Regions from separate parts of the Pseudoalteromonas sp. MIP2626 genome, predicted to be linked through region 4. Evidence: predicted binding sites of a transcription regulator. Region 4 holds the regulator's gene; each other region holds the start of a gene.
What was found. Region 4 encodes sigma-54, which starts transcription at its own class of promoters, with help from an activator protein. Its sites were predicted from a motif close to GTTGGCACGNNNNTNGNNT; they were not measured.

Region 1 (7,462 bases), on a different contig from region 4:
ACTACAAAGGCTTTGGCATGGTTGCTAACCTTGCGCTTGCTGCTAACTTAGTGCTTATTATTGGTGTTATGTCGTTAATTCCAGGCGCAACGCTTACTCTGCCAGGTATTGCCGGTATTGTACTAACCGTAGGTATGGCGGTTGATGCCAACGTACTTATTTTTGAACGTATTCGTGAAGAGCTGGCCGATGGCCGTAGCCCTCAACAAGCCGTTCATTTTGGTTATGACAGTGCATTTAGCACTATTTTTGATGCTAATATCACCACCTTAATTGCTGCCGTTATTTTGTTTGCTGTTGGCACTGGCCCAATTGCAGGCTTTGCGGTTACGTTAGCAATTGGTATTTTAACGTCAATGTTTACAGCTATTGTTGGTACGCGCGCGATTATCAACTTATTTATCGGCGGTAAACGTGTTGATAAACTTTCAATTTAAGGAGTAGCCATGCAAATTTTAAAATTGGGTAGCAAAACCCTACGTTTCATGTCTCTTCGTAAAGTGGCAATGGGTTTTTCAACGTTATTAATTTTAGCGTCATTTATAGCGATTTTTACTAAAGGCTTAAACTTTGGTTTAGACTTTACCGGTGGTACTGCCGTTGAAGTTGGCTTTTCGCAACCTGCAGATCTTAAAAAGGTGCGTGATGTACTTGCCGAAAATGGTTTTGCAGATGCATCGGTACAATTGTTTGGTTCAAGCCAAGAAATTTTAGTTCGTTTAGCGCCGCGCGGCGATGACGTAAAAGCTGAAGTTATTGGTAACCAAGTTATTGCTGCACTAAAGCTAGCAGACGAAAGCGTAGTAATGCGCCGTATTGAGTTTGTTGGCCCAAGCGTAGGTGAAGATTTAAAAGAGCAGGGTGGCCTGGCCATGTTAACTGCACTTATTTGTATCTTGATTTATGTAGCGTTTCGCTTTGAATGGCGTTTTGCAGTAGGCGCTGTAAGTGGCTTAATTCACGATGTTATTATTACCGTAGGCTTATTTTCGGTATTAGGTTTAGAGTTCGATTTAACCATATTAGCGGCTATATTAGCGGTAATAGGTTACTCACTAAACGATACCATTGTAGTATCTGACCGTATTCGTGAAAACTTTCGCAAAGTGCGTATTGATGACACGATAGAAATTATCGATATGTCTTTAACACAAACGCTTAATCGTACCTTAGTAACGTCAATTACCACTATTTTAGTATTAATTGCCTTGTTTATTTGGGGCGGTCAAACCATTCATGGCTTTGCTACAGCATTGTTATTTGGTGTGTTTATTGGTACTTATTCATCTATTTACGTTGCCAGCTCAGTTGCTATTGCACTTGGCGTCAGTAAAGAAGATTTAATACCAGAAGTGATTGAAAAAGAAGGTGCTGATCTAGACGCTATGCCGTAATAGATTTGTAAGCCGATATTAACCGCCCATCTGGGCGGTTTTTTATTGCCTGCAGATTACCATAAAAATGTCATATTCGCTTGCTACTTTACCTTGAGTAAATCGTAATAGAGCTTAGCAATAATGAAGCAGCGTAAATTATTAAATGAAATTTTAGAAAATGGCACAATTACCACCTTGTTTCAGCCGCTTTTTGATATTAGCAGGCAGACCATTCTCGGTTATGAAGCACTCAGCAGAGGGCCTAAAAATAGCTGTTTAGAAATGCCTAATACACTGTTTCAGGTGGCTCATCAATATGGTCTTATTTCAGAGCTTGAGCTACTGTGCCGCTCTAAAGCTATTGAGAACTTTGTGCATTTGAAGCTGCAGGGCAAACTATTTTTAAATGTTAGTCCTAAAACGTTACTCGACCCAAGTCATCCTAAAGGCGAAACACTGCATCTCATTAAGCAGTTTGGTTTAGCAGCTCATCGGGTGGTGATAGAGGTAACAGAGCAAGAAAGAGTCGAGGATGAGTTTTTACTACAAAAAACCATGGCACATTACCGCTCTTTAGGCTTCACTATTGCAATTGATGACTTAGGTACGGGGTATTCTGGGTTAAAGCAATGGTCGGAGTTATGCCCAGACTTTGTCAAAATCGATCGTTATTTTATCGATCATTGCGATAAAAGTGTGGTTAAAAAAGAGTTTTTAAAGTTAATAACAGCTCTGGCAAAAGTAACCAATACGACAGTGATTGCAGAGGGAATTGAGCGAGCAGAAGAGCTAACTGTGTTAGAAGGAATGGGTATCAACTATGTGCAAGGGTTTTTACTTGAACGACCAAGTAATAAACCAAGTTATGTGCTTTCAGCAAGGCAAATTCAAGCACTGAGCTTTGCCGCAAATACAAACCAGTTAAATAACTCTATGGCTATTGGTTGGCTTGCAGTAGCGCAGCAAACTATTGATAGCGAAACCAGTTGTAAAGACGCCCATGCGCTATTTGAACGAGATAAATCAATTGCCAGCCTAGTGGTAATTAATTCGCAGTGTCAGCCAATTGGCTTGCTCCACAAAGAGCAACTTAGTGAAGTGTTTGCAGCGGCCTATGGCCATGCTTTGTATGACAAGCGTGCGGCCACTGTAGTAATGGACAGGCAACCGCTAGTGGTAGATGAAAACCAGCTGCTAGATAACGTTAGTCAGCAAATTACCGAATGCGACTTTGATATTCGCCGCCATATAGTGATCACCCGAGGGCAGCAGTATTTAGGCATTGTGCCAGTACGCGACATATTAAAACATATAACAGATGAAAAAATTCGTCATGCGCAGCACGCTAACCCATTAACTATGTTACCCGGTAATCTAGCTCTTAACGATGCCATAGAGCGGCGTTTAGCTACACAAAAGGCGTTTTCATTGGCGTATTTAGATTTGAACCATTTTAAACAGTTTAATGATTTGTTTGGTTATGCTAGCGGCGATAGTGTAATTAAACTATTAGCAAATATTACGATGCAGGCGTGTAGTAATACAAACAGTTTTGTTGGCCATATTGGCGGCGATGACTTTATGGTGCTATTTGATGATAATAATGCTGCCGCAGTGTGCGAGCATATTATTCGCCAATTTGAAATAGAATCACAGGTGTTTTTTAGTTCCGAACATATTAAAAATAAGGGATATTGGAGTGCAAATAGAGAAGGGAAGCCACAATTTGTGCCATTAGTAACACTGGCAATAGGCTTAGTTACTCCCGATTTACACCATTATAAGAATAGCCATCAGGTTGCAGCATTGGCAAGTAATGCTAAAAAATCAGCAAAGCGCTTTGCTCATAGCCATTTGTTTTTATGTCGGCGTAGTAAGCCAAGTAGTGTGGTTGCTAGGTTAGAAAAACAAGCAGTTTAATCGTCATAAATAATTTTTTGCAGACAACAAAAAAAGGAGCCTAAGCTCCTTTTTTAAACCATGCAGTTTTTATTAACGAAGTAATGACTCAGTTAATACAGGGCGAATTTCGCGAATTATTGCTTGAGTTAGCTTAGGTGCGCCACAGATAATGTTACCACTATTGTTATAGTTTACGCCGCCAGCAAAATCTACAACCATGCCACCTGCTTCTTTTACTAATAGCTCGCCTGCAGCAGTATCCCAAGGTTTTAAACCAATTTCGAAAAAGCCATCAACGCGTCCAGCAGCAACATAAGCCATGTCTAGCGCAGCAGAGCCCGCACGACGGATATCAGCTGTATGTATGAATAAAGCTTTAAACGCTTCTGTGTATGCATCTAGGTGTTGTTTTTGCTTGAAAGGGAAGCCAGTAGCTAAGATTGAACCACCTAAATCAACTGTTTTAGAAACGCGTAAACGTTTGCTATTAAGTTGTGCGCCTTGACCACGAGAGGCAGTGAAAAGCTCACCACGAATTGGATCATAAATAACGGCTTGGTCTAAACGACCTTTTACTTTAAGTGCGATAGAAACCGCAAAATGAGGAATACCCTTGATGAAGTTAGTTGTGCCATCAAGCGGGTCAACAATCCATTGGTAATCTGCATCTTTACCTTTATGCTCGCCTAATTCTTCACCAACAATGCAGTGATCAGGGTAAGAGCGTAAAATGGTGTCGCGAATTATAGCTTCAGCTTCTTTATCAATGTTAGTCACTAAATCGTTAGTGCCTTTTTGTTGAACTTCAACTTTTGATAAATCTTCACTTGCACGAAGTATAATTTTGCCTGCGTTACGCGCAGCGCGAACCGCAATGTTTAACATTGGATGCATGGTATTACCTTTGGGTTGTAAAAGAACGTTTATATATTTTAGCTGGCGTATTTTAGCGACTTTTGCCATAAAGTAAACAACAAAGCCTAAATACTTTTGTTTGTTTTTTATACTTGCTTGATGTGCAGAGCATTTTATAGAAATTCAGCATTGATGAATCTGCAAAGCACTTTTTAAATGTGTTCTAGTGCTTTAAAAATTTAGCATGTTTTTTACTCTTTAACCTGGGCCCAAGTTAAAAGCTATGAACATGCTTTTATTTTCACTACTGAGAACTTTTTACCGATAAGTCGGTAAAAAAGTGATGTATACAAAGTGAAGTTATTTTACACATCGCCTTAAGTTAATGATTTTACTTGTTTATTAAAGTTGGCTTAAAGCTGGCATTAGTTAAAGTGTCTTTAATCAAAAGGAGAAAGATTATGAAAACATTTAACAAATCTATCATTGCGGCGTTAGTTTTAGGTACTACGGCTATGGGTGCTCAAGCGAGCAGCTGGGAAAATGAAAGTAAAGATGCTTGGATTGATGGTAAGGCTGAAACAGTGCTTCTTATGAACACTAACCTCAATAACTTTGACATCAACACTGATGTAAAAAATGGCAAAGTTATACTAACAGGTAAAGTTAATAGCGAACTCGACAAAGAGTTAGCAGAAGAACTTGTACTGAGTTTAGATGGTGTAACCGATGTTGATAACCAGCTTACTGTTGTGAAAAACATGAACAGTAAAAGCCATGACAACATGAAAGATGATGATGGTAGCGGCTTAACCGACGCTAAAATTACCACAGTCATCACAACGCGTTATTTATTTAACTCAGAAGTTGGTGGTACAAACATTGATGTAGATACTGACAACGGTGTAGTTACTCTTACCGGTACAGTGAACTCAGATGCTGAAAAACAGCTTGCAGTAAAAATTGCTAAAAATGCAGAAGATGTTCGCGATGTAGTAGATAAACTAACGATAGTTGCAAAGTAGTATAGTATTTATAAAACCCAGCTCTGCTGGGTTTTTGCTTATAAATTTTTTATTTATAAATAAGGAGAATATTTATGGATATTATACGTATTATTTTTTCAATCTTACTGCCACCACTGGGAGTATTTTTACAGGTGGGTTTAGGCTTACATTTTTGGATAAATATTTTACTTACGTTGTTTGGTTACTTCCCTGGAGTAATACATGCAATATACATTATCGCAAAAAAATAATTCATTTCTGTTTGTCGCGTAATATAAGCTGTAAGTTGCTTATTTAAAGCCCAATTTTTAAATTACGCGATATACAGCCTTCCATTTCACTTTTACTTAGCTGCCAGTATTAACCCTAAATTCTGCAAATTTTAATATTATACCCATAAAAAGATTACTATTTAAGCAGTTAGACCATTGATTGTTAAAATAAAGACTTTTGCTAGTGACAAGCCTCTAAAAACTTTTTATACTGCACCCCGCTTTAGTCGCTATGTGACTAAACGCTTCTTAAAAAATTAACTGTTTACAGTTATACAAAAAGTTGGCCCCTTAGCTCAGTTGGTTAGAGCACACGACTCATAATCGTTAGGTCCCCAGTTCGAGTCTGGGAGGGGCCACCATTTTAAATATACCTACTAAAAATCATTCCAATCATTAACTAATGAATAGCTCTATGTTGTGTTAATTACACTTTAAGTATATTTTTGCCTGTTTCATTATAAAATAATAAATAGAATTGTTTTACGGCAATAAAAAATCCCTAGTTAGGGATTTTTTACAGAGTACTTATTAACGCTTTTAAGTTAATACCTATATTATTAATAACATGATCATTCTGACTTATTAAGTAGCTAATTAACCGCGTTAGAAATAGCCTATAGGTCACTATACATTATGACTTTGATTAGTGATTAAGCTGTTTTTTTGGTACTAGAATTGTTCACTAATTTAATGTGACGGGTAAAATAAATTAATTTTTACGGTAGATCTCATGTTCAATATCGTAAATATTAACGCTTAAACTGTCTGATGCTCTGCAATAGGTTTTTAAACACTCAAGTAGTTGCTCACTTAACATTTGTTTTTGCTCAATAGAACGTCCCGCCAAAATGTGTACCGCAATATGTATAAACCCCGACCCGCCTGCGCCAAGTAGATATTGCTGATAGGAAATAGCGCGTGTTTTTATGGTTTCTAAATCAAATAAATTACTTTGGAAAGCGGCGTTGTGAATTTTTTCTACAAGTACTTGTGGTAATACAGGGAGGTCTTCTGAGTGTTCAATAATAATGTGCGGCATTTAGGCGTTCCTATTATGAGTTACTACATGTGTGAACCTTATTATACCAAATACCAGGTTACCCGCTAACCCCTACAATGCTGAATTAGCATCTTTTTGTTTTGCACAATTAGCCATTAAGAAGTGTTATGGTGCGGCAAAGGTGAATGTATATAGCGCAATGTTTATTTTTTACAACATGTGTTTTGTAGCTGTAAATACGTTTAGTATAGAAGAATAAACCGTATCCCTCTTTAAGTATGTTGGAGAACACGATGAAGTATTTAAAAGTCAGCTTTTTACTCGCAGGTATGCTTACCTTAACAGCGTGCTCAGATGATGTTGCCTCTGTAAGCCTTGGGTTATTTACCACCAAGGATGTAATTGTAAATTCGCAACAAGACCCTTTAGTCACTGGGGTAACGTGCCATATTAGCCATATAGAAGCTAATTTAGATTTTTCAGATCCTTCTGATATGTCAATTTCGTGTCGGCAAACCGGGGTTATTACCGCAGAGCAATTGCAGCAGATTGATCGGAGTAAATCTGGGGAAGTGGTATTTAAATCATCTAAAAGTATTTTGTTTAAATCATTAAAAGTGCGTCGTATTTACGATGCTAAAGCACATACCTTATTGTATTTGTCGTACTCGACTAAAGAGTCTACGGGGAGTCATCATCATGCGTTATCTACTGTGCCATTATACAATACACAAGCATGGCAATGGGCGCTTGGGCAAGAGCGAGAGTAAGCTATGTTAGCGTTATTTAAGCCCAAACCATTACTGGCTGAGCAAGAGCAGCAATGGTTAATTGATACCTTTATATGGGCAGTTGAAAACTTTGATGTTGAGTTTTTTACCCAGCATACGCAAATCACTTTGCCCACGGTTGAGTTCTTTCCCGACTCGGTATCGAGTATTGAAGAAATGGCCACTAAGGTATTTAACCGCGTAAGTAGTTATGCGGGTATGACAGCGTGGCCTATTCAACTAGTTGCACCGCAGCAGCTCACTCCACAGGTTTTTC
Region 2 (7,462 bases), on a different contig from region 4:
ATTTAAACCTGTAATTAAACCCTGCAGTGTATTAAGTACGTTTTCTTTATGAGGCGGCTCGAGACTAAAGTCGAGCTGCCCAGGTGCAGCGCCGCTTAGCTGAATTTTCATTCCGGCAAACTCTATTGGCTCGTCGGTTACATTTCCGCTAACTGGTGGTACTTGCGCTACTCCATCACGTAAAATTTCATACTGCTGTGGATCGCCTGGGTTAGCACCAGCAGTAACCACTACATTAAAAGTATTTGCTGTGGCTGACACTAAAGGGTCTGGATCAGGGTTATATTGCTCTTTATGAAACTGATCGAAAACACCTTGTTTATCTACATAAACAGAACCCGTAAGCGTACTTGATGCATCGCCTGTGTTAGATGCTACATCGAGGCGTGCATTGGTTTTTTCAAAGGTGTCGTAGCCGTTGTCGCTAGATTTAATCGACACACCTTCGGCAATAGTAATTTTATGCTGGCCTTGATCGCCTTGGTAATTGTACTTGCCGCTAGCGGCATCAAACTGATACGGTTGCGTGCTGTCTTGGTAGCCTGAAAATATATATTTACCGTCTTCTGAACGGGTGTTCATTAAATTAGCTAACGTTTTTTGTATTTCGGTTAGCTCCGACGCTAACGACTTTAAATCGTCTTTACTGTACGCGCCATTACCTGCTTTTAAGGCAATATCTTTAGCTGCTTGAATACTTTCGTTAATACCTTGCAGTACGCTTTCTTCGGTTTTGAGTCGGCCATTGAGTTGGTTAATATTTTTTGTATATTGCTCATTACTTTGTATTTTATTGGTATACAGCATAGCTTGCGATATGTCGGCAGGCGCTTCTGAGGTAGATAAATACTTTTGCCTAGTATTTACTCGCTCTTGTGCGTTTGCTACGCCATTTTGATTTTGTAGTATTTTATTAATGCTGTTTTGATACATTAAGTTATTTGATAAACGCATAATTACCTCGTGGCACTAAGTAAAGTGTCAAAAATAGAACGTGCAGCAGAAAGCACCTGAGCTGAAGCCGCATAAGATTGTTGAAAGCGCAGTAAATTGGCCGCTTCTTCGTCAAGGTTTACCCCAGATAACGACTCGTACCAAGCCTCTGACTGCTGTGCGAGTGCGTCGAATGCTGCGCCGTTTGTTTTAGCTTGGCCTGTTACCACGCCAATGTCGGTTACTAATCCGGCATACGCTTGGTTAAACGTTTTATGGTTATCGGCATCTGAGCTTGAAACAACATTTTGACGCACCAAATCACCATTTTGTAAATCGGCTAATTTTAAGCCATTGCGGTTATCGTCAAAGCCGCCTTTGTTAAACTCTAACGTAAAGCTATCGCCTGTGGCTGGCGAGCCTTCAATATCAAAGTCAAAACCATAACCGTCATAAGGAGCACCAAGGCCAGCTAAAACATTTTTGCCTGGTGGTGCAATAGTAATTGGCACATTAGCGCCGTTTCCATCGCTAATTAAGTAATCATTTGTACCCGCTGCTTTAACAATGGTTATATCTCCATTAGCGAGTGCAGGAGGAGTGGTAGTTGTAAAGCCACCAGCGGTAACACTACTCACACTGCCAGCAGAAATAGCGCCGCTACCGGTGTTATTTATGTCATCGGCGGTGCGTATTGGCGATGCTAACGCTAGGTCTTCACCGCGCCCAGTGGCGAGGGTAATATTTGCTGCGGCTTCTGAATTGAGCTTAATTTGAAATTTATCGCCTTCATTACCTGCACCAGCCATAGTTAACTGCAAACCAAATAAATCAACACCTGGGTTATTTGCCGAGTTAATTTCACCGCCAACAAATGTTGCTGTTGTAGCGGCGCCTAATGGCTCGCCTTTATTATCTACTGGCTGAATACTCACTTCGTTTGGGTTTGCGGTATAAGTCACAATAAAATCACTGGCAGGTAAATTACTGCCTTTGCCGGGCTCTACTGTTGCACTAACCCCAGCATCACCGGTATTAGCTTGATAGGCAAAGCCTTTTGCCGTAGGAATAGTGAATATATCGCCACCCAATTTACCGTTAGCATCCATTCCCAAGTGATTTTGCTGATTAAATGCATCAGCTAACGCTAAACCCATTTGGCCTATTTGATTTTGCGCAGGTACTAAAATATCGTCTCTGAAGGCAAGTAAACCACCTATTTTGCCTTTTAATTTACTGGCATCAACTTCAAGCGGCACAGCTTTGCCGCCATTTACATCTAAGCGCAGTTCTTTAAAATTTGGATCGGGGTCGCCGCGCATCGAAAATAAGTTAAACGAGCCATTTTGCATTACAACCGCTTCACCGCTGCCCATAAAAACAAGTTTTTCACCATTGGGGCCGTCAAGCGTTTCAATGTCGATTAACTCTGATAAATCGCGAATCGCTTTATCGCGCTCGTTATATGTGCCGCTTGCAGCAGATGCGTTGTTAGTACCATTAACACCTGCTATTTGTTGGTTTAACGATCCTATTTTTTGAATTAAGGTGTTGGCTTCATCGGAGAATATTTCGAGCTGCTCATTTACAACATTTTTTTGATCCAGCACTATTCCCGACAATCTATCCATTTGGCTTATTAAGCTGTCGGCGTTAGTCATTACTAACGAACGTGCAACCGTTGACGATGGCTGATTAAGCGCTTCTTGCACGTTATTAAATAGCGAATTAATACCGGTCGATAAGCTATTCGCTTCTTGCGAAAATAACGTATCGACCCGGTTTGCTTCACTTACAAACTGATCAAAAAACGTTTTATTTGAGGTGTCTCGGTTTAATTGTTTTTGTGCAAATTCATTAAGTAACCTGTAGGTATTACCTTTGCCAACTTGATTGCCGATCATGGTGCCATGCTCTGTACGCTCGCGCACATAGCCGTCGGTATTTACATTGTTAATATTTTTACTGGTTGTTTGCAACAGATCAGTGTTTGCTCTTATTCCTGAATTAGCAATGTTTAATAAATTAAACGACATGTTACTTTACTCCTTGGCGGATCACGTTTGTTGCAATATTTTTTAGCTCGCTACTGTTAAGTACGCGCTTTATTTTATCCGCATAATTTGGGTCTGTTGCATAACCGGCTTGTTGTAATGAGTCTAAAAACGCTGCCGGTTTGCCGGTATTTTGTAATGCTTGTTGATAGCGTGGGTTTTGAGTTAAAAAATCAACAAAGTCGTTTACGCTGTCTTTTATTGAGTCGTAAGCTCTAAAACTGGCTTGTTTTTTAACTGCAGCGCCTTGTTCAAACTCTAAGGTTACTTTGTTGGCTTTTTCGCCCTGCCAGCTTTTATCTGACTTAATATTAAATAAGTTATTTGAGCTGTTACCGTCGCTTTTATTAATAATATGCTTACCCCAACCGGTTTCAAGTGCTGCTTGAGCCACCATAACGGCTGGGTTTAAACCAATTTTTTTAGCCGCTGTTTTAGCATGCTCCCATACCGAACTTACAAACTCTTCGGCCGTTTCAAAGTTTGGCTTAGCTACTTCTGGCTTTTCGGTGTTCATAGCGCTTTTATCTACAGGCTCGGTTACGGCTTTTTTACGCTGTTGCTGCGGCAACTCTATGCCAGCACGCTGATCGCTTAAAAGATCGTTACTGGTTCTGAGTACTGAAGCTGGGGTGTAATTTTTTGCCGTAGGAGAAAGTTGCTGCACTATTAAGTCGGCAAGCCCTAATGAGCCATTAGACGAGAGCTCTGATGAAAGTTGCTGATCGTGCATTTCTTCAAAAAACTTTACGCTACTTGAATTTAATGGGCTTTCTTTGTCTTCGAAGGCTTCGCTGGCTTTGCGCATGCTTTTAAGCAGCATTTGTGTAAATATGGCTTCAAATTGTGCCGCTGCTTTTTTGAGAGCCGCTTTTGAGGCATCACTAGACGCGTCGCCACTGTTTAGGGCGTCTTTACGCAAAGCGTTTAAGTTACCTAAATCAAAAAAGTTTTGCTTATCGAGATGATTTGTTTCCATCAGCTTTTTGACACAATAATGAATAATATATAAAACAATGCAAAAATTGAGCCAGAGGGGAAGGTATTAAGCAAAATGCCATCGGTTACCAGCTTTTAAAACTGACCACCGATAGCATTACGTTGTTTTAAATTACAACTAGCTGGCCGTTTATTGCGCCAGCTTCTTTTAGGGCTTCTAGTATTGCCATTAAATCGCCAGGCGCGGCGCCTACTTCGTTTATAGCGCGTACTAGGTCATCTAGGCTCACTCCGGGGTTAAATACAAATGCCCGTGAGTCGTCTTGTTTTATATCTATAATACTTTGCTGGGTAACAACGGTATCGCCATCGCTAAAAGCATTAGGCTGCGATACGTTTAGCTGCTCTGCAATAGTTACTGTTAAGCCACCGTGAGTAATAGCAGCTGGTTGCAACTTTACATTTTTACCAATAACAATAGTACCGGTACGCGAGTTAACAATAATTTTTGCCGCTGTATCTGCTGGGGTAAACTCTAGGTTTTCGAGCGTTGATAAATAAGACACGCGCTGCGAGGCGTCTCTTGGGGCAATAACTCTAATAGACGCTGCATCGAGTGCTTGGGCGCTATTTGGGCCTACTAAATCGTTTATGGTTTTTTCTAATCGCTTAGCGGTAGTAAAGTCTGGGCGATTTAAGTTAAAAGTAATATAGTCGTTTTGCATAAATGGGCTTTTAACTGCGCGCTCAACGGTTGCGCCATTTGGAATGCGCCCCACTGTTGGCGTGTTTATAACAACTTTACTGCCATCAAGCCCTTCTGCGCCTAAACCACCTACAATTAAACTACCTTGGCCAATAGCGTATACGTTGCCGTCGACCCCCTTTAAAAAGGTTTGCAATAAAGTACCACCACGTAAACTACCTGCACTACCAATAGACGATACGGTAATATCTATAGTTTGCCCGGGCTTTCTAAAAGGCGGTAGCTCTGCATGCACTGCAACCGCAGCCACGTTTTTAATTTTTGGTTTTAAGCTTGCTGGTAGCGTAATGCCAAAGCTGTTTAACATGCCTTTAAAGCTTTGCTCGGTAAATCGGCTTTGCTCGCCCGTACCAGGTAAGCCAACAACTAGGCCATAGCCTACTAATTGGTTTGAGCGTACGCCCTCAACCATAGACACATCTTTAATGCGCTCGGCCATGGCAGGAAGTTGCCAGCCAAGTAACACCATTAAACAAAAAACTTTAAATACATTCATAATGAATGTCCTCTAAAAAGGAAAAAGTGAGCTACTAAAAAAGCGTGTTAGCCAACCGGCACTTTGTGCTTCTTGAGTTTGCCCTTTGCCCGAATATTGAATTCGTGCATTAGCAATTCTATTTGACTGTACGGTATTGTCTGCAGTTACATCTTCTGGCCTTACTAATCCCTCTAAACGAATAAATTCTTCGCCTGAGTTTAACGTTAGCCATTTTTCGCCGCGAATAACTAAGTTACCATTAGGTAAAACACGCATTACGTTTACCGATATATCACCGGCTAAACTATTTGACTGATTTGATTTTGAGTCGCCTTTAAATGACGCGTCGCTGCCAATACCAAATTGAATGCTGTCGCCGCCAATATTTACCGGTAATCCGCCTAAACCAATAACGGGGTCGAGTTTTGCGTCTGACTGTTTATCAGTTTCTGTTTTTGCCGCTTTAGAGGCTTGCGTAGATTCTTGCAATTTAACCGTAATTATATCGCCGGTACGCAGTGCTTTTTTATCAGCGTATAAGTCGTTCGATAAATACGTATTAAACAGTGAGCCATTAGCAACTGCCGGTTCAACATTGGGTTCTGGGTACATGGGTGCGTAGTAAGGGTCGTCTTGTACTACATCACTATTTTGTGTAGACACACAGCCACTTAACAATAAAGTACCCGCTGCAAATAATATAATATTGCGCATAATAACCTCTAAAATATTATAATTGCTGATTGATGTAGCTCATCATTTCATCAACTGCCGAAATTACTTTTGAGTTCATTTCGTAAACACGCTGGGTTTCTATTAGGTTTACCAACTCTTCGGTTACGTTTACGTTTGACGTTTCTAGTGAACCTTGAATAATAGTGCCTAGCCCATCAACCCCAGGGTTACCCTGCACCGGCGCGCCACTTACCGCAGTTTCGGTGTAAAGGTTTTGCCCTATAGGCTCAAGGCCCGACGGATTAATAAAGTCACTAATGGTAATTTGCCCAATAACCACGTTATCGGCCTGCCCTGCAACACGTACAGATACTTCACCGTCTTGCGATACGGTGATTGATTGCGCGTCATCGGGTACGTTCATTTCTGGCTGAACTACATAGCCCGCACCCGAGGTTACAACTCGTCCGTCACCATCGGTAGTAAATTGCCCGTTGCGCGAATAAGCAATATTGCCATCTGGCTGCAGTACTTCAAAAAAACCTGAACCAGAAATCATCCAATCTAGTGAATTTTCAGTGGTTAGCATATTACCTTGCGAAAAGTTTTTTTGGTTAGCTACCACTTTAGCACCAGCACCTAGCATTAAACCTGATGGCATTTCGGTATCTTGTGATGAGCGACCGCCTGGCTGATTAATGTTTTGGTATAGTAAATCTTCAAAAACGGCGCGGCTTTTTTTATAACCAACTGTACTGGCGTTGGCTAAGTTATTTGAAATAACCGAAATGTCGGTTTGTTGGGCGTCAAGCCCAGTTTTACTGATCCACAATGCTGGATTCATAATCGTGTCCTCATTTTAAAGTTAAACTATGCGCAACAGCTGATCTTGCGATTGATCTATTTCTTCTGCTGTTTTCATTAGCTTTACTTGTAATTCAAATTGGCGTTGATGGCTGATCATATCGACCATTTCGTGCACTGGATTAACATTCGACATTTCTAATGCGCCGCTTATCACTTGTACGTTAGCTGAGGTTTCAACCGTTTGATTTGGTTTTGGTCTAAATAAACCATCGTTACCTTTTTCAAGTGTTGAATTATTTGCCTCAACCACTTTTAAACGATCAACCTCTTCTAAAAAGTTAGCCGGCGCACCTTGTGGGCGTACTTGTATGGCACCGTCTTTACTAAATTCTATTTTTTCAATCGGGACTGGCAAAATAATAGGGCCGCCTTCGCCAATTACTTGACGACCACCGCTGGTGACTAACATGCCTTCGGCGGTAATATTAAGCGTACCTACTTTTGTATAAGCTTCGTTGCCGGAGGCGTCTTGTACACTCAGCCAGGCGTTATCGCTCATGGCAATGTCGAGCTCGCGACCGGTTTGCTGTATGCCACCCGATGTCATGTTTGAACCTGGGCGCTCTTCCATAGAAAACACCCGCGATGGCAAACCTTCACCAAACGCTTGCATAGATCGAGCTTGGGCAAAGTCGGCTTTAAAACCTGTAGTGTTTGCGTTCGCCAAATTATTGGCTTTAAGGGCAAGCCCCATTAAGCTTTGCTTAGCGCCAGACGCGGCAATGTAGACCATTTTATCCATAACATCGA
Region 3 (7,462 bases), on a different contig from region 4:
CAATGTCTTCGGTACGCTCTCGAAGGGCTGGTAAGCGCAGGCGCACTACATTTAAGCGATGAAATAAGTCATCCCTAAACTTGCCTTGTTTTACGAGCTCTTCAAGGTTTTGATGGGTTGCAGCAATAATACGCACATCTACTTTTATGCTTTTATGCCCGCCAACACGGTAAAACTCACCATCAGATAATACCCGCAGTAGTCGAGTTTGTACGTCGAGAGGCATATCGCCAATTTCATCTAAAAATAGGGTGCCGCCATTGGCTTGTTCAAAACGGCCTTTTCGCACGCTATCTGCACCAGTAAAAGCCCCTTTTTCATGGCCGAATAATTCTGACTCAACCAGCTCTTTAGGGATTGCGGCCATATTTAGCGCAATAAATTGGTTTTCTTTACGTGGACTATGGTTGTGCAGGGCGCTGGCAACAAGCTCTTTCCCCGTTCCTGACTCACCATTAATAAGTACACTCATGCTTGAGGCTGCAAGCTTACCTATGGCCCTAAACACTTCTTGCATGGCAGGTGCTTCGCCAATTATATGTGCGCTTTTAGGGGGCGTGAGTTTACGTTTAACTTTTTTTGTAGAATTAGCTCTATAGGCGCTTTCAACTAGGGCAATCGCCTCGTTTAAATCAAAAGGTTTGGCTAAATATTCAAAAGCCCCTTTTTGAAAGGCATTTACGGCGGAATCGAGATCTGAATGCGCGGTAATAATAATAACCGGTAAGCCGGGCACTTGCTCTGCTATTAGCTCTAGCAGTGCCATGCCGTCCATACCGGGCATTCTTACATCGGAGATCAGCACACTAGGTTGGCTAAATTTTAATGCATTAAGCACACTTTGTGCTTCAGCAAAGCTTTGTACTGTAAAACCTGCGCGAGTAAGCGCTTTTTCTAATACAAAACGAATTGAGGCATCGTCATCTACAAGCCAAACTGTTTTCATGCATACTCCAAGGCGTTAATCTGCAAAAGGCAGATAAATATTAAATTCGGTGTGACCAGGCCAGCTATCGCACTCAATATAACCATTGTGTTGATCAATTAATGTTTGCGCTATAGAAAGCCCCAATCCAGAGCCGCCATCTTTATTAGTGATCATAGGATAAAACAAAGTATCGCGTACACTAATATCAATCCCTGGGCCATTATCGAGCACTTGAATTAACAAGGCTTTTTTGGGTGCCTTACCGGGCCGGCGGTGCTGATAGTTAATTCGGGTTTTAATTTTTATTTCCCCACCATTAACTAATGCCTGCTGGGCATTACGCACAATATTAAGCACCACTTGCTGCACTTTACTTTGGTCAATATAAACATCGGGAATACTCGGATCGTAATCTTTTACCAAGCGAATATTGTCACTATTATCTAGGGTACTTAATTTGATCACCGACTCTAAGGTTTGATGTATATTGCCATAAGACTTTTGCGGTAATTGGTTAGGCCCAAGCAGTCTATCTACTAATTCACGCAATCGGTCGGCTTGCTCAATAATAAGCTCGGCACATTCATTTCTTTCTTGCTGGTCTACCTCGTATTGCAATAACTGCGCCGCTCCGCGAATTCCCCCTAAAGGGTTTTTAATTTCGTGCGCTAAACCTCGAATTAAATTACGTGCGGCTTGGTATTGGTGCATTTGATTTGATGCTTGATCGAATTTAATTTCATCATCGGTTTGCCGACATTCTAATAAAATATAAAGTGCACCTTGGTATTTTATCTGTTTTGAACTGACTGCTAATTTAGCATGGCGAGAATCAACAAATACCACGTCAGCCCTATGCTGGTGGCAATCTACGCCATCAATTAAAGAGTATTGCGCTATGCGTTTTAAATCGATTGAATGGTAGTTAAATAAATCATCAAAAGACTGCCCTAATAAACGCTTAGTGCCTAAACCAAGTAGTTCACTGGTACTGGTATTGGCATAAATAAGCGTAAAGCTTTCGTTTAAAAGCATCACGGCGGTGGTTTGATTTTGCCATATGGCATTGAGTAGCTCAGGGCTAAAGTGTGTGTTATTAAGCATTGTTGCACCATTTTAGTGCGCCTGTGTTTTCAGGCAAGTAATTTAATGAAATTGCACTGCAATTGCTATTTTTAATGTGAATTAGGTGGGAGTTAATTACCTAAGCTTAAGCCTTTTCTATGCATAAAAAATACACTCAATGGGCTTGTCGCAATGACTTGGTTTTGTTTGTTGTACAGCTTAACTTGCAGAGTGTGCTCACCACGCTCTACATCTCTTAAAGCAAAGGTTGAGGTATCACTTGCTGCGCCATAGGCTTTACCATCAAGAAATAGCTGTATTGTAAAGTCGTTTTCAAAGCGGGGGGTAATGCGAGTAGATACATACACAGAGCCGGTGTTTTCACGAATAGTTTGCTGATGCTCAGGCGATGCAATACCAATACTAAATGCAACCGGCTGCGCTTTAGTTTGATTATTTAATATATCTGTATTTGTTGCAGGCATGGTTAAATCTTGGCTGGTGAGTTTTATCTCTTTGGCGCCAATATGGGGGGTATCTGAAAACACCAGTACGCCATTTTTATCTTTCCATGCGTAAATTTTTTTTTCACCAGCGTAACTACAAACACTTAATAATGAAGTAATTAGTAGTAATAAAATCTTGCTACTCACTCTGCAACCCTGCATTTTTAACATTAACTTTACTTTAGTGGAGAAAGTACTAATTTACCATTAAAAAAGCCCGCAAAGCGGGCTTAAAGGTATATTTTATAACTGTTAACTAAAATTAACAGCTGTAATACATTTCAAACTCAATTGGGTGCGTTGTCATGTTAAGTTTTTCAACTTCTTGACTCTTAAGTTTAATGTAAGCATCAATTAAATCATTAGAGAACACGTCACCTTGATTTAAAAACTCACGGTCAGCATCAAGAGATGCCAGTGCTTCTTCTAATGAAGAGGCAACGGTTGGAATTTCTGCTGCTTCTTCTGCAGGTAGGTCGTATAAATCTTTATCCATTGCATCACCAGGATGGATTTTATTTTTAATTCCATCAAGGCCAGCCATAAGCATGGCAGCAAAAGCAAGATACGGGTTAGCCGTTGCATCAGGGAAGCGTACTTCAATACGACGACCTTTAGCTGATGGTACTACCGGAATACGAATCGATGCAGAACGGTTACGTGCAGAGTATGCAAGCATTACTGGTGCTTCGTAACCTGGTACTAAACGTTTGTACGAGTTAGTAGAGGCATTAGCAAACGCATTAATTGCTTTAGCATGTTTAATAATACCGCCAATGTAATAAAGCGCATCTTCAGAAAGACCGCCGTACTTATCACCTGCAAATAAGTTAACACCGTCTTTAGCTAACGACTGATGACAATGCATACCAGAACCGTTATCGCCAACAATAGGTTTAGGCATAAAAGTGGCTGTTTTGCCGTATAAATGAGCCATGTTATGAATAACATATTTCATTTCTTGAATTTCATCGGCTTTAATCACCATAGTATTAAAGCGCGTAGCAATTTCGTTTTGTCCTGCAGTTGCTACTTCGTGATGATGTGCTTCAACAACTTGTCCCATTTCTTCTAATACTAGACAAGTAGCAGAGCGCCAATCTTGAAAGTCATCAACAGGAGCAACTGGGAAGTAACCGCCTTTAACGCCAGGGCGATGACCTGTATTGCCGTCTGCGTATTCTTTATCTGAGTTCCAAGCAGCTTGCTTAGAATCGATTTTGTACATAGAGCCAGACATGTCTGTTTTATATTTTACGTCATCAAATACGAAGAACTCTGGCTCTGGGCCAAATAAAACCGTATCAGCAATACCCGTAGAGCGCATATATTCTTCAGCACGCTTTGCTACAGAGCGAGGATCGCGCTCGTAACCTTGTAATGTAGAAGGCTCTACTACGTCACAACGTATAATTAATGTGGCTTCTTCAGTGAATGGGTCAAGCTTAGCTGATTCAGCAACAGGCATTAGCACCATGTCTGATTCGTTTATGCCTTTCCAGCCAGCAATTGAAGAACCATCGAACATTTTACCATCTTCAAAAAAGTCTTCATCAATTTGGTGATGAGGAATTGAAATATGCTGCTCTTTACCTTTGGTATCAGTAAAGCGTAAATCAATGAACTTAACGTCATTTTCTTTAATAAAATCTAAAACCGATTGCGACATGTGTCCTCCAACTATAAGGTTTTGTTATTGCTGCTTAAATGCTTTGTGTTTTATAAGCTGATTTTGTGCCACTATTGTAACTTAATGTTTATAAACATAAAAAATACAAAAGTAATAACGGCTGTTTCTAATGCGCACCATTATGGTGCGTAAATGCTTCAATATAGTGCAACAGTTACAGAGTAAAAAGTTGCTCGCTATTTAATCGTGATAGACTAACATAAAGTAAATACAAAAGACTGACCAAAATAGCAATAAAGTCATTAAAGTGGAGGTTTTTATAAAAATATTAAAAATTTTATTTTTATAATTAGTTAATTTAAAACAGTAGGTTAAATAAAAAAACCAGAAAGTTTGCAAATTTATTTTGGATAAACTTTCATCCATTCCATTTATAAGGGATAATATGCGCCCTTTTAAATCCTATGCTGGGACATCTCGTGAAAACGCAGGTGAGTGCGTAAGCCCCTGCAGGATCAATGAGATTCAATTTCTCTGAGTGAATATTAATGAGTATCGAAAAGATAAGAAATATAGCAATTATCGCCCACGTTGACCACGGTAAAACTACACTGGTTGACAAACTGCTTGAGTTTTCAGGCACATTAGAAACACGCGGCGGTAATGAAGAGCGCGTGATGGATTCAAACGATATAGAAAGAGAACGTGGTATTACCATTTTAGCGAAAAACACCGCTATTTCATGGAACGGCTACCACATTAATATCGTAGATACTCCAGGACACGCCGATTTCGGTGGTGAAGTGGAACGCGTACTTTCAATGGCTGACTCAGTATTACTAATTGTTGACGCTCAAGAAGGCCCAATGCCACAAACGCGTTTTGTTACGCAAAAGGCATTTGCGCAAGGTTTAAAGCCAATCGTAGTAATTAACAAAATCGACAAGCCAAGTGCACGTCCTGATTGGGTTATGGATCAAATCTTTGATTTATTCGATAACTTAGGCGCCACTGACGAGCAGTTAGATTTTAAAGTAATCTATGCATCAGCAATCAACGGCTGGGCAACATTAGATTTAGACGAGCCATCTGATAACATGGATGCCATGTTCCAAATGATCGTTGACGAAGTATCACCACCAGATGCAGATCCTGAAGGTGACTTCCAAATGCAGATTTCTCAACTTGATTACAACTCATACGTGGGTGTAATTGGTGTTGGTCGTATCAAGCGTGGTTCTGTTGCTCCAAACCAACAAGTAACTATTATTAGTGCTGATGGTACTAAACGTAACGGTAAAATTGGTACAGTACAAAGCTACTTAGGCCTTGAGCGTATTGAAACAGACCGTGGTTATGCAGGTAACATTGTTACTGTAACCGGTATTGGCGAGCTTAAGATTTCAGATACTGTTTGTTGTCCTACTAACGTTGAAGCATTACCACCACTAAGTGTTGATGAGCCAACAGTAACAATGACATTCTCTGTAAATAACTCACCGTTTTGTGGTAAAGAAGGTAAGTTTGTAACGTCACGTAATATTCGTGAGCGTTTAGACAAAGAGCTAGTACACAACGTAGCACTTCGCGTTGAAGATACTGCTAGCCCAGATAGCTTCCGTGTTTCTGGCCGTGGTGAATTACACCTAGGTATCTTAATCGAAAATATGCGTCGTGAAGGTTACGAGCTTGCTGTATCTCGTCCAGAGGTAATTTTGCGTACTGTTGACGGTGTATTAGAAGAACCGTTTGAAACAGTAACAATTGACTGTCAAGAAGAGCATCAGGGTTCTGTAATGGAGCAAGTTGGCCTACGTAAAGGTGAGCTTACTAACATGTCTCCAGATGGCAAAGGCCGTATGCGTTTAGACTTTATTATCCCAAGCCGTGGCTTAATTGGTTTCCAAACTGATTTCATGACAATTACTTCGGGTTCTGGTCTTATGTACCATACGTTCGATCATTACGGTCCTCATAAAGGCGGTTCAATCGGTGTTCGTAAAAACGGCGTAATCATTGCAAATGCTACAGGTAAAGCACTGACTAACGCATTGTTTAACTTACAAGAGCGCGGCCGTTTATTCATCGGTCACGGTGTTGAAGTTTACGAAGGTATGGTTATCGGTATTCATAACCGTGATAACGACCTTACAGTTAACGCCCTTAAAGGTAAGCAGTTAACTAACGTACGTGCATCTGGTACAGATGAAGCACAAACGCTTTCTCCACCTTTAAACTATTCACTTGAGCAAGCGCTTGAGTTTATTGATGAAGATGAGTTAGTTGAAGTAACGCCACTAAACATTCGTATTCGTAAGCGTCATCTTACAGAAAACGAACGTAAACGTGCGGGTCGTGCGCCTAAGTCATAATCTATTAATTTAGAATAATGATTTTAAAAGCCGCTGTATTGCAAAATACAGCGGCTTTTTTGTGTTTGTGGGTTAGCTAAATAAAAGGTTAAAGAGGGTAGATTAAAGAAATTACAACCACCGCGATAATTGGTGCGCTGTGCACTTGTGCACTGCATTGAGTTTTTTCCTCTAAAAGCGCAGCGCCTCTTAACCTCTTTGTGAATAATTCACTTAAAGATCTTTTGTACGCAGAGTGAGCTTAAAACAGCCGATAAGGCTAAGTACTAGTGTTTGTTGGTAGGGTATTTTTCGTTGGGTTTCGCTGCGCTCAACCCAACCTACGTGCATTAGTTAAAGTTTAATTGTTTCGCCTTCATTTAAAATATACAGCGGTACTGGTGCATTCATTTGTTTATACATATGCAGTAAGCGCGATAGCGCTGAGTGGCTGCTGTGATCGCCCATTTGCCAACTTGAGTTGCCATATCCCCATGGTATCATTACTTTGCAATTAAGCTCTGTGGCCGCATTGAGGGCATCCTCTGGCGTAGTATGAACGTATCGATACCCTTTAGCGTTGGTTTTATGGTAATAAGAGGCAATTGGCATTAGGCATAGGTCTATATCACCGTATTTTTGTTGTATGTCTTTAAAGTGTTTTGAATAGCCAGTATCGCCGGCAAAAAATAAGGTGCTGCCATTTTGTTCAAGCAGCCAGCCATTCCAAGAATCTTTATTATCATCTTCGTAAATATAGGGAATAAGCACCCGATTACTAAAGTGATGTGCAGGCACTGCGTGTATGGTTAAGTCCTCAATGCTGGTTTTTGCATACCACGCCATTTCAGTAATATTAAAGCCACCCGTTGGGAAGTTATCTGCCATGCCTAGCGGGGCTAAATAACGTGGTTGATTACCCAGTTTTTTAATATCTGCTTTATTAAAGTGATCATAATGAATATGCGAATACATAACGGCG
Region 4 (7,462 bases):
ATTTATCAAGGTCAAGAAAACAAGCTTATTGCCTACCAAGAACTTAAAAACAAGCTTAATTTGAGCGATGAGCAAATTGCTTATATTGGTGATGATGGCCCAGATATGCCTGTTATGGAGTTAGTTGGCTTTGCAGTAGCAGTAAACGACGCGCACCCACTAATTAAACGCTTAGCACATTACACTACGCAAATGCCGGGTGGTTTTGGTGCAGTAAGAGAGCTAACCGACTTACTTATGCTTGAAAACAATAAACCATTAACTAGCCAAGGCACCAGTTCATGAATATAGCGCGCATAGTCTTAAGCGTTTTATTCATCACCTGTATGGTTTGGCTTTGGTACCCTTATTTTACTCAGGTAAATACGGTTGCTAAAGCCGACTCAGAAGTAATAGCTAAACCCGATTACACCGCCATTGAGCTAAAACAAACAGCTTTTGACGAAAACGGTGAAATTAGCCATAAAGTAACTGCGGTTAAAACGGAGCTTTACGAGCAGCTAGGATTTACCTTATTCGAAAAACCTACTTTCATATTGTACGACGACAGACAAAAAACGTGGCGTATCAATGCTGATGAAGCAACACTTTACGATGAAAGACAATTAATTTTAGAGGGTAATGTAACTGCCCAAAACTTAATTGATGGCGCAATGATAGACAAAATTACCGCCGACAATATTCAAGTAGATATAATGCTACTCACTATGCGCAGCGAACAGCCCGTTATTATAACTGGACCGAATTTAAAGATCACCGGTAAAGGCCTTGAAGCCAATTTAACAACCGAGGTGATAAAACTAATTAACCATACGCGAACACTATATTATGACCAATAACCTTGCAAAAATACTTATTATTCCATCGCTTATACTTGTATTTAATAGTAATGCGGCAGAGCAAAGTACTTCCCCATTAGCTAATCAAATTTCTATTAGTGCTGACCGCCAAGAAGGCCAACTAAAAGAAAACGTTGGTATTTTTGAGAAAAACGTCGAGATAATTCACGGTAATCGTCGTATCACCGCCGATCGTTTAGAAGTACATAAGCGCGACGAACTTGGCGATAATAAACAACTATTAATTGCCACGGGCAGTCCTGCATATTTTGAAGAAAAGCAAGCAGATGGTACTGTCATGAGCGCCAGCGCTAACGAAGTACGTTACGATGTAGCGAAACGTTTTTTAACCCTAGTAGGAGATGCAAACATTTCTCAAGCTGGGCAAAAAATTACGGCTAAAAGCATCACCTACGATATAGAGCAACAGCTTATAAGTGCTGAAAAAGATGAAAACTCAACTGATCGGGTACACACTATTTTAGTGCCTGTAGACGTAAAAAAAGAACAAAAACTCAATAAAGGTCAGCCATGAGTACATTAAAAGCAGAGCTATTAGCAAAAAGCTATAAAGGCCGTGAAGTTGTTAAAAATGTAGGACTTGAAGTAAAAGCTGGTAGCATTGTTGGTTTACTTGGCCCAAATGGCGCAGGTAAAACCACTACCTTTTACATGATTGTAGGCTTAGTACCTAGCGACAAAGGTAAAATATTAATTGATGATAACGATATTACCTTACTTCCTATGCACAGCCGTGCTCGTTTAGGTATTGGTTATTTACCACAAGAATCTTCTATTTTTAGAAAGCTCACTGTGTATCAAAATTTAATGGCTATTTTAGAAACGCGTAAGCAACTAAATAAACAAGCCAGGGAAGAAACCCTAAATAGTTTATTGGACGAATTTAGCCTGCAACATATTCGCGACAGCTTAGGTATGGCGCTATCTGGTGGTGAACGTCGCCGCGTAGAAATAGCACGTGCTTTAGCTGCAGATCCTAAATTTATATTGCTTGATGAGCCCTTTGCTGGCGTGGATCCTATTTCAGTACTCGATATTAAAAAAATTATAGAACACCTTAAAAATCGTGGTATTGGCGTACTAATTACCGACCACAATGTAAGGGAAACCCTTGATGTTTGTGAAAAAGCCTACATTGTTTCTCATGGGGAGCTAATTGCATCTGGTACTCCTGAATTTGTATTAAACGATAAAACAGTACGTGATGTTTATTTAGGCGAGCAGTTCAAACTGTAATATTTATGTTATTACTATAAGCATCTGCTAAGATTAATCATATCAATTTATAAGGATTGTTAGAGATAAATGAGGCAATCATTACAGCTGCGCATGGGCCAGCAACTTACAATGACTCCGCAACTGCAACAGGCTATTCGCTTATTGCAGCTTAGTACCTTGGATCTCCAGCAAGAAATACAAGAAGCACTTGATAGCAACCCATTACTTGAAGTTGATGAACAAGATTACACGGAAGAATCAGCAGGTAAAAACGAGCAAAAAGCAGATGACATTACTGTTAGCGCCTCTGCTGACGACACCCCAAGCGAGTATGAGCAAGATAGCGGTGAAGCACTAAATAAAGACACCATAAGCGACGACATGGCCATGGATGTATCATGGGATGAATATATGAGCGCAGCGCCTGCCTCTTCATCAGGGCCAATGCCTGAAGATGAATCTATTTATCAAGGTGCATCAACCGAAACCCTGCATGAATACTTAATGTGGCAATTACAGCTCACCCCTTTTAGCCCTACCGACGAAGCTATTGCCATAGCTATCGTTGAAGCCGTAGATGACTCTGGTATTTTAACCCTCAGTTGCGAAGACCTTTTAGCAAGCTTTAACCAAGAAACTGACGACGAACACGAAGTAGAACTAGATGAAATAGAAGCAGTGCTAAAGCGCATTCAATTATTTGATCCTGTTGGTATTGCAGCTCGCAGCTTGCAAGAATGCTTATGCATTCAATTAAATCAATTTGATAAAGACACCCCTTATATTAACGAAACAAAAATGGTGTTAACTGATCATATCGATTTACTCGCTGCTCGCGACTATCGTACGTTAATGAAAAAAACTAAGCTCAAAGAAGAAGAGCTTAAAGAAATAATGACACTTATTCATACGCTTAATCCTAAGCCTGCGGATACTATTGTCAGAGAAGAGTCTGAATACGTTATACCTGACGTGTCTGTTAAAAAAATAAAAGGCCGCTGGGTGGTAGAGCTAAACCCAGATAGCATGCCAAAAATACGTGTTAACAGCCAATATGCGGCTATGTCTCGTACAGTAAAATCCAGCGGTGACAGCCAATTTATTCGCTCGCACTTACAAGAAGCTAAATGGTTTATTAAAAGCCTAGAAAGTAGAAACGAAACACTCCTGAAAGTAACTAATTGTATTGTTAAGCAGCAACAAGCGTTTTTTGAACATGGCCCAGAAGCCATGAAACCTATGGTATTAAACGATGTTGCCGAAATAGTTGAAATGCACGAGTCGACTATTTCACGGGTCACTACGCAAAAATATATGCACACTCCACGTGGCATTTTTGAGCTTAAGTACTTTTTTTCAAGCCATGTAAGCACCGAAAATGGTGGCGAATGTTCATCAACTGCCATACGTGCCCTGATTAAAAAGTTGATAGCTGCAGAAAACTTAGCCAAACCATTGAGTGATAGCAAGATTGCAGATATATTGGCTGAGCAAGGAATTAAAGTAGCTAGACGGACAATTGCAAAATATCGCGAATCTCTGGCTATTCCCCCGTCGAATCAACGTAAAAGCTTGATTTAAGACGTACAACAAAGAGGAAAATGCTGATGCAACTAAACTTAACTGGTCGTCATGTAGACATTACAGACTCATTAAGAGACTATGTAAATAATAAATTTGCAAAGCTGCAAAGACACTCAGATCACATAACTAATGTGCATGTTATTCTCGATGTAGAAAAATTAAGTCAAAAAGCTGAAGCAACAATTTTTGTAAGTGGCGCTGAGCTATTTGCATCGACCGAACACCAAGATATGTACGCTGCCATTGACTCGTTGATTGACAAACTCGATCGTCAAGTAATTAAACACAAAGAGAAGTTTGCTCGACACTAACACTATGAAATTAAGCTCACTTATATGCCAGGACTGCAGCAAAGCTGTGGTCCTTTTTAATAGTAAAAAAAGAATTTTAGAATTCATCAGTGAACTCGCGCATAAAAAAATGCCGTATTTACCTCAGCAAGATATTCTCACTGCTTTATTGGCAAGAGAAAAGCTAGGTAGTACCGGTATTGGCCGAGGAATAGCAATTCCACATGGCCGTATGAGCGGGGCACAAGAGCCTCTTGCCTTAATTTTAATAAGCGAAACCGCTATTAATTTTGATGCAATTGATAATCGTCCAGTTGATATTTTTGTTGCGCTTATAGTGCCCGATGGCGATAACCAGCAGCACTTGAAAACACTAGCCACAATAGCTGATAAACTAAACGATAAAGAGTTTTGTAAGCAATTGCGTGCGGCAAAGTCTGATGAAGCGTTATACCAAGTTATTTTGGATCAATCCTAGTTACTAATAAAGGGGTGGTAAATGGAATTAATTATTATAAGTGGCCGATCAGGTTCTGGTAAGTCAGTTGCTTTACGTGTTGTAGAAGATTTAGGTTACTATTGTGTAGATAATATTCCGGTAAATTTGCTGCCTTCATTAGTGCGCAGTGTCTCTGATAACTACGATAAAATAGCCGTTAGTATAGACGTGCGTAACCTGCCTAAAGATCAGCAGCAGTTTAACGATATTCTTGAGTACTTGCCCGACTTTGCTAAACCAACGTTATTTTATTTAGATAGCGACGATCAAACGTTAATCCGCCGTTATTCAGAAACGCGTCGTTTGCACCCGCTTTCGATTGATTCGCTACCGCTAGATTTAGCAATAAAAAAGGAAAAAGAATTACTCGATGTACTCGTAACGCGGGCTGATCATGTCATTGATACAACCGATTTAAGTGTGCATCAACTTGCTGAATCTATGCGTGAAACCATACTCGGTAAAAAAGACAAACAGCTTATCATTACCTTTGAGTCGTTTGGCTTTAAGCATGGTATTCCCAAAGGTGCTGATTATGTTTTTGATGCGCGTTTTTTACCAAACCCACACTGGGAACCGGAGCTCAAGCCTTTAACTGGATTAGATCAACCAGTAAAAGATTATTTAGCTAGTCATAGTATTGTGCAAAAATTCACTTGGCAAATTCAAACCTTTGTACAAACGTGGTTACCACACCTAGAGCGTAATAATCGCAGTTATTTAACCATTGCTATTGGTTGTACTGGTGGTCAGCACCGCTCAGTTTATTTAGCGCAAACAATTGGTGAAAGCTTTGCTATGTCTCACCCTAATGTAAAAATTCGCCATCGCGAGCAAGAAAAATAATTCAATTTAAATAATCATCTGTTCAGCTTAAGTAGAGTATCTTATGCGCTTAGAAAATACATTTTTAATAAAAAACAAGCTAGGCCTGCATGCTAGAGCTGCTACCGTATTAGCACAATTAGCGGTACAATTTGACGCATCTATTACCTTATTTCAAGATGAAAAAGAAGCCGCTGGCGATAGCGTACTGGCTTTAATGTTACTAGAAAGTAGCCAAGGTAAAGAAGTAAAAGTAGTGTGCGAAGGACCCGATGCAGAGCATGCTTTACATGCCGTTGGCCAATTAATAGCGCAGCGCTTTAACGAACAAGAATAGTAGGCACTTTATTTAAACCAAGTAAACGAGCTAAAATATAGGGTTAGTGAAACCTTAAGCTAGTTTGGCTAAAAAAAGTAAGATAAACTGAACGAAGTTAATGACTAACTTCTTCCCTAACGTTATAAAAATAAATTAAGGACGCCAATGCCCGAAACTTTCGAACAAGACTACCCACTACAACAATTACAACAAGTGACCAAGTCACTCAATAGTGGTCAGTTTGTTCAAGTTAGGCGCATGCTGGCAAAAACAGCTCCTTGTGATACCGCACTTTTACTAGAATCATCACCACATAAAGTTCGCCGCCTGCTCTGGCAATTAGTTGATCCAGATGTACAAGGTGATGTCCTTGAAGAACTCTCTGAAGATGTACGTTTAGGCATTATTGCCCAAATGGAACCTAAGCACATTGCTGCTGCCACTGAAGACATGGGCCACGATGACTTAGGTGAAGTACTGCGAAGCCTGCCTGACACGGTTTATAAAGACGTAGTTAGCGCCATGGACATTCAAGATAGAGAACGTGCTACGCAAGCACTCTCCTATCAGGAACGCTCTGCTGGCGCGCTGATGAACACAGATACAGTAACCATTCGCCCTGATGTAACCCTAGATGTGGTACTGCGTTACATTCGTCTGCGCGGCGAACTCCCTGAGGGTACCGACGACCTTTACGTTGTCGATAAGCATAACTGTTTTTTAGGCGCTTTATCGTTAAGTACCTTACTAACCAATTCGCCCGAAAAAATTGTTCACGACCTAATGGATGAAGACTGTGAGTCTATTCCTATTTCGATGGATGAAAGCGAAGTGGCGCAGTTATTTGAACGTCATAACTGGATATCAGCCCCAGTAGTTGACGACAACGCCCAGCTACTTGGCCGTGTTACTATCGATGACATTGTTGATGTAATTCGTGAAGACGCAGAGCATCACTTATTAGGTTTAGCGGGTCTTGATGATGAAGAAGATACCTTTGCACCGGTTTTAAAAAGCTCAAAAAAACGCTCTGTTTGGCTAGGTGTTAACTTATTAACGGCTCTGGCAGCCGCTTTTGTTGCCAGTTTTTTTGAAGGCACTTTAGCAATACTGCCTATTTTAGCCGTGCTTAACGGCATTGTCCCCTCAATGGGTGGGGTGGCCGGTAGCCAGTCATTAACCTTGGTTATTCGTGGTATAGCAGTGGGTCATATTAACCAAACTAACCAACGTTTTGTAATGATAAAAGAGCTCGCCATTGGTGCATTAAACGGTATTTTATGGGCTGTTTTAATTGCCAGTGTTATAGCCCTATGGCAATGGGACTTAATGCTTGGCGCGGTACTGGCGTTTGCAATGTTTATGAACTTAGTTGTTGCGGGTGTGGCGGGTGCGTGTATTCCTATAATACTTAAACGTATGAAAATAGACCCTGCACTTGCTGGCAGTGTAATACTCACTACAGTAACCGATATAGTAGGTATATTTGCCTTTTTAGGCACCGCAACTTGGTTGCTGGTTTAATAAATAAACCAGCGCACATTACTGTGTAAATACGCGCTGGTTAAAAGTAACTTTTACGCAATATAATTTAACCAGCGTTCAGGTTATCTAGTCTTCTTTATTGATTGTAGAGCCATCGACTCCTTCTTGCTTTGACGATTGTGTATTTACTTTATTACTTATTATTGCATCGAGGTTTTCGCCACCTTTAACCCCAAAATCTAAACTGCGTATTGGGAATGGAATACGAATATCAGCCTCATTTAGTGCTTGCTGTACTGCCACAACACCTTTGTGGCGTACTGTCATAAAGTCTGGCTCACCAGGGTATTTAATCCAAAACCACAATAATAAATTAATACTA

Region 1: the regulator sigma-54 is predicted to act here: its motif matches at 4,541-4,559, upstream of HC000_RS16935 (BON domain-containing protein).
Region 2: the regulator sigma-54 is predicted to act here: its motif matches at 4,004-4,022, upstream of flgJ (flagellar assembly peptidoglycan hydrolase FlgJ).
Region 3: the regulator sigma-54 is predicted to act here: its motif matches at 4,223-4,241, upstream of glnA (glutamate--ammonia ligase).

Annotation. Positions count from the first base shown of each region.
Region 1 covers NZ_JAATTW010000068.1:6,911-14,372, forward strand. Annotated here, with positions in the region: gene secD (protein translocase subunit SecD) at 1-437, shown strand, start outside; gene secF (protein translocase subunit SecF) at 447-1,394, shown strand; gene HC000_RS16925 (GGDEF domain-containing protein) at 1,515-3,296, shown strand; gene suhB (inositol-1-monophosphatase) at 3,369-4,172, opposite strand; gene HC000_RS16935 (BON domain-containing protein) at 4,595-5,158, shown strand; gene HC000_RS16940 (YqaE/Pmp3 family membrane protein) at 5,233-5,391, shown strand; tRNA gene HC000_RS16945 (tRNA-Ile) at 5,698-5,774, shown strand; gene HC000_RS16950 (5-carboxymethyl-2-hydroxymuconate Delta-isomerase) at 6,125-6,454, opposite strand; gene HC000_RS16955 (CreA family protein) at 6,709-7,185, shown strand; gene HC000_RS16960 (hypothetical protein) at 7,189-7,462, shown strand, end outside.
Region 2 covers NZ_JAATTW010000005.1:57,967-65,428, reverse strand. Annotated here, with positions in the region: gene flgL (flagellar hook-associated protein FlgL) at 1-954, opposite strand, end outside; gene HC000_RS04955 (flagellar basal body rod C-terminal domain-containing protein) at 957-2,969, opposite strand; gene flgJ (flagellar assembly peptidoglycan hydrolase FlgJ) at 2,971-3,966, opposite strand; gene HC000_RS04945 (flagellar basal body P-ring protein FlgI) at 4,094-5,188, opposite strand; gene flgH (flagellar basal body L-ring protein FlgH) at 5,201-5,884, opposite strand; gene flgG (flagellar basal-body rod protein FlgG) at 5,901-6,689, opposite strand; gene HC000_RS04930 (flagellar basal body rod protein FlgF) at 6,711-7,454, opposite strand.
Region 3 covers NZ_JAATTW010000013.1:33,959-41,420, forward strand. Annotated here, with positions in the region: gene ntrC (nitrogen regulation protein NR(I)) at 1-946, opposite strand, end outside; gene glnL (nitrogen regulation protein NR(II)) at 962-2,032, opposite strand; gene HC000_RS08010 (DUF4124 domain-containing protein) at 2,125-2,646, opposite strand; gene glnA (glutamate--ammonia ligase) at 2,762-4,168, opposite strand; gene typA (translational GTPase TypA) at 4,678-6,501, shown strand; gene HC000_RS08025 (MBL fold metallo-hydrolase) at 6,835-7,462, opposite strand, start outside.
Region 4 covers NZ_JAATTW010000003.1:134,944-142,405, reverse strand. Annotated here, with positions in the region: gene kdsC (3-deoxy-manno-octulosonate-8-phosphatase KdsC) at 1-285, shown strand, start outside; gene lptC (LPS export ABC transporter periplasmic protein LptC) at 282-839, shown strand; gene lptA (lipopolysaccharide transport periplasmic protein LptA) at 829-1,374, shown strand; gene lptB (LPS export ABC transporter ATP-binding protein) at 1,371-2,096, shown strand; gene HC000_RS03440 (RNA polymerase factor sigma-54) at 2,166-3,659, shown strand; gene hpf (ribosome hibernation promoting factor) at 3,686-3,973, shown strand; gene ptsN (PTS IIA-like nitrogen regulatory protein PtsN) at 3,978-4,430, shown strand; gene rapZ (RNase adapter RapZ) at 4,452-5,297, shown strand; gene HC000_RS03420 (HPr family phosphocarrier protein) at 5,341-5,613, shown strand; gene mgtE (magnesium transporter) at 5,761-7,119, shown strand; gene HC000_RS03410 (mechanosensitive ion channel family protein) at 7,207-7,462, opposite strand, start outside.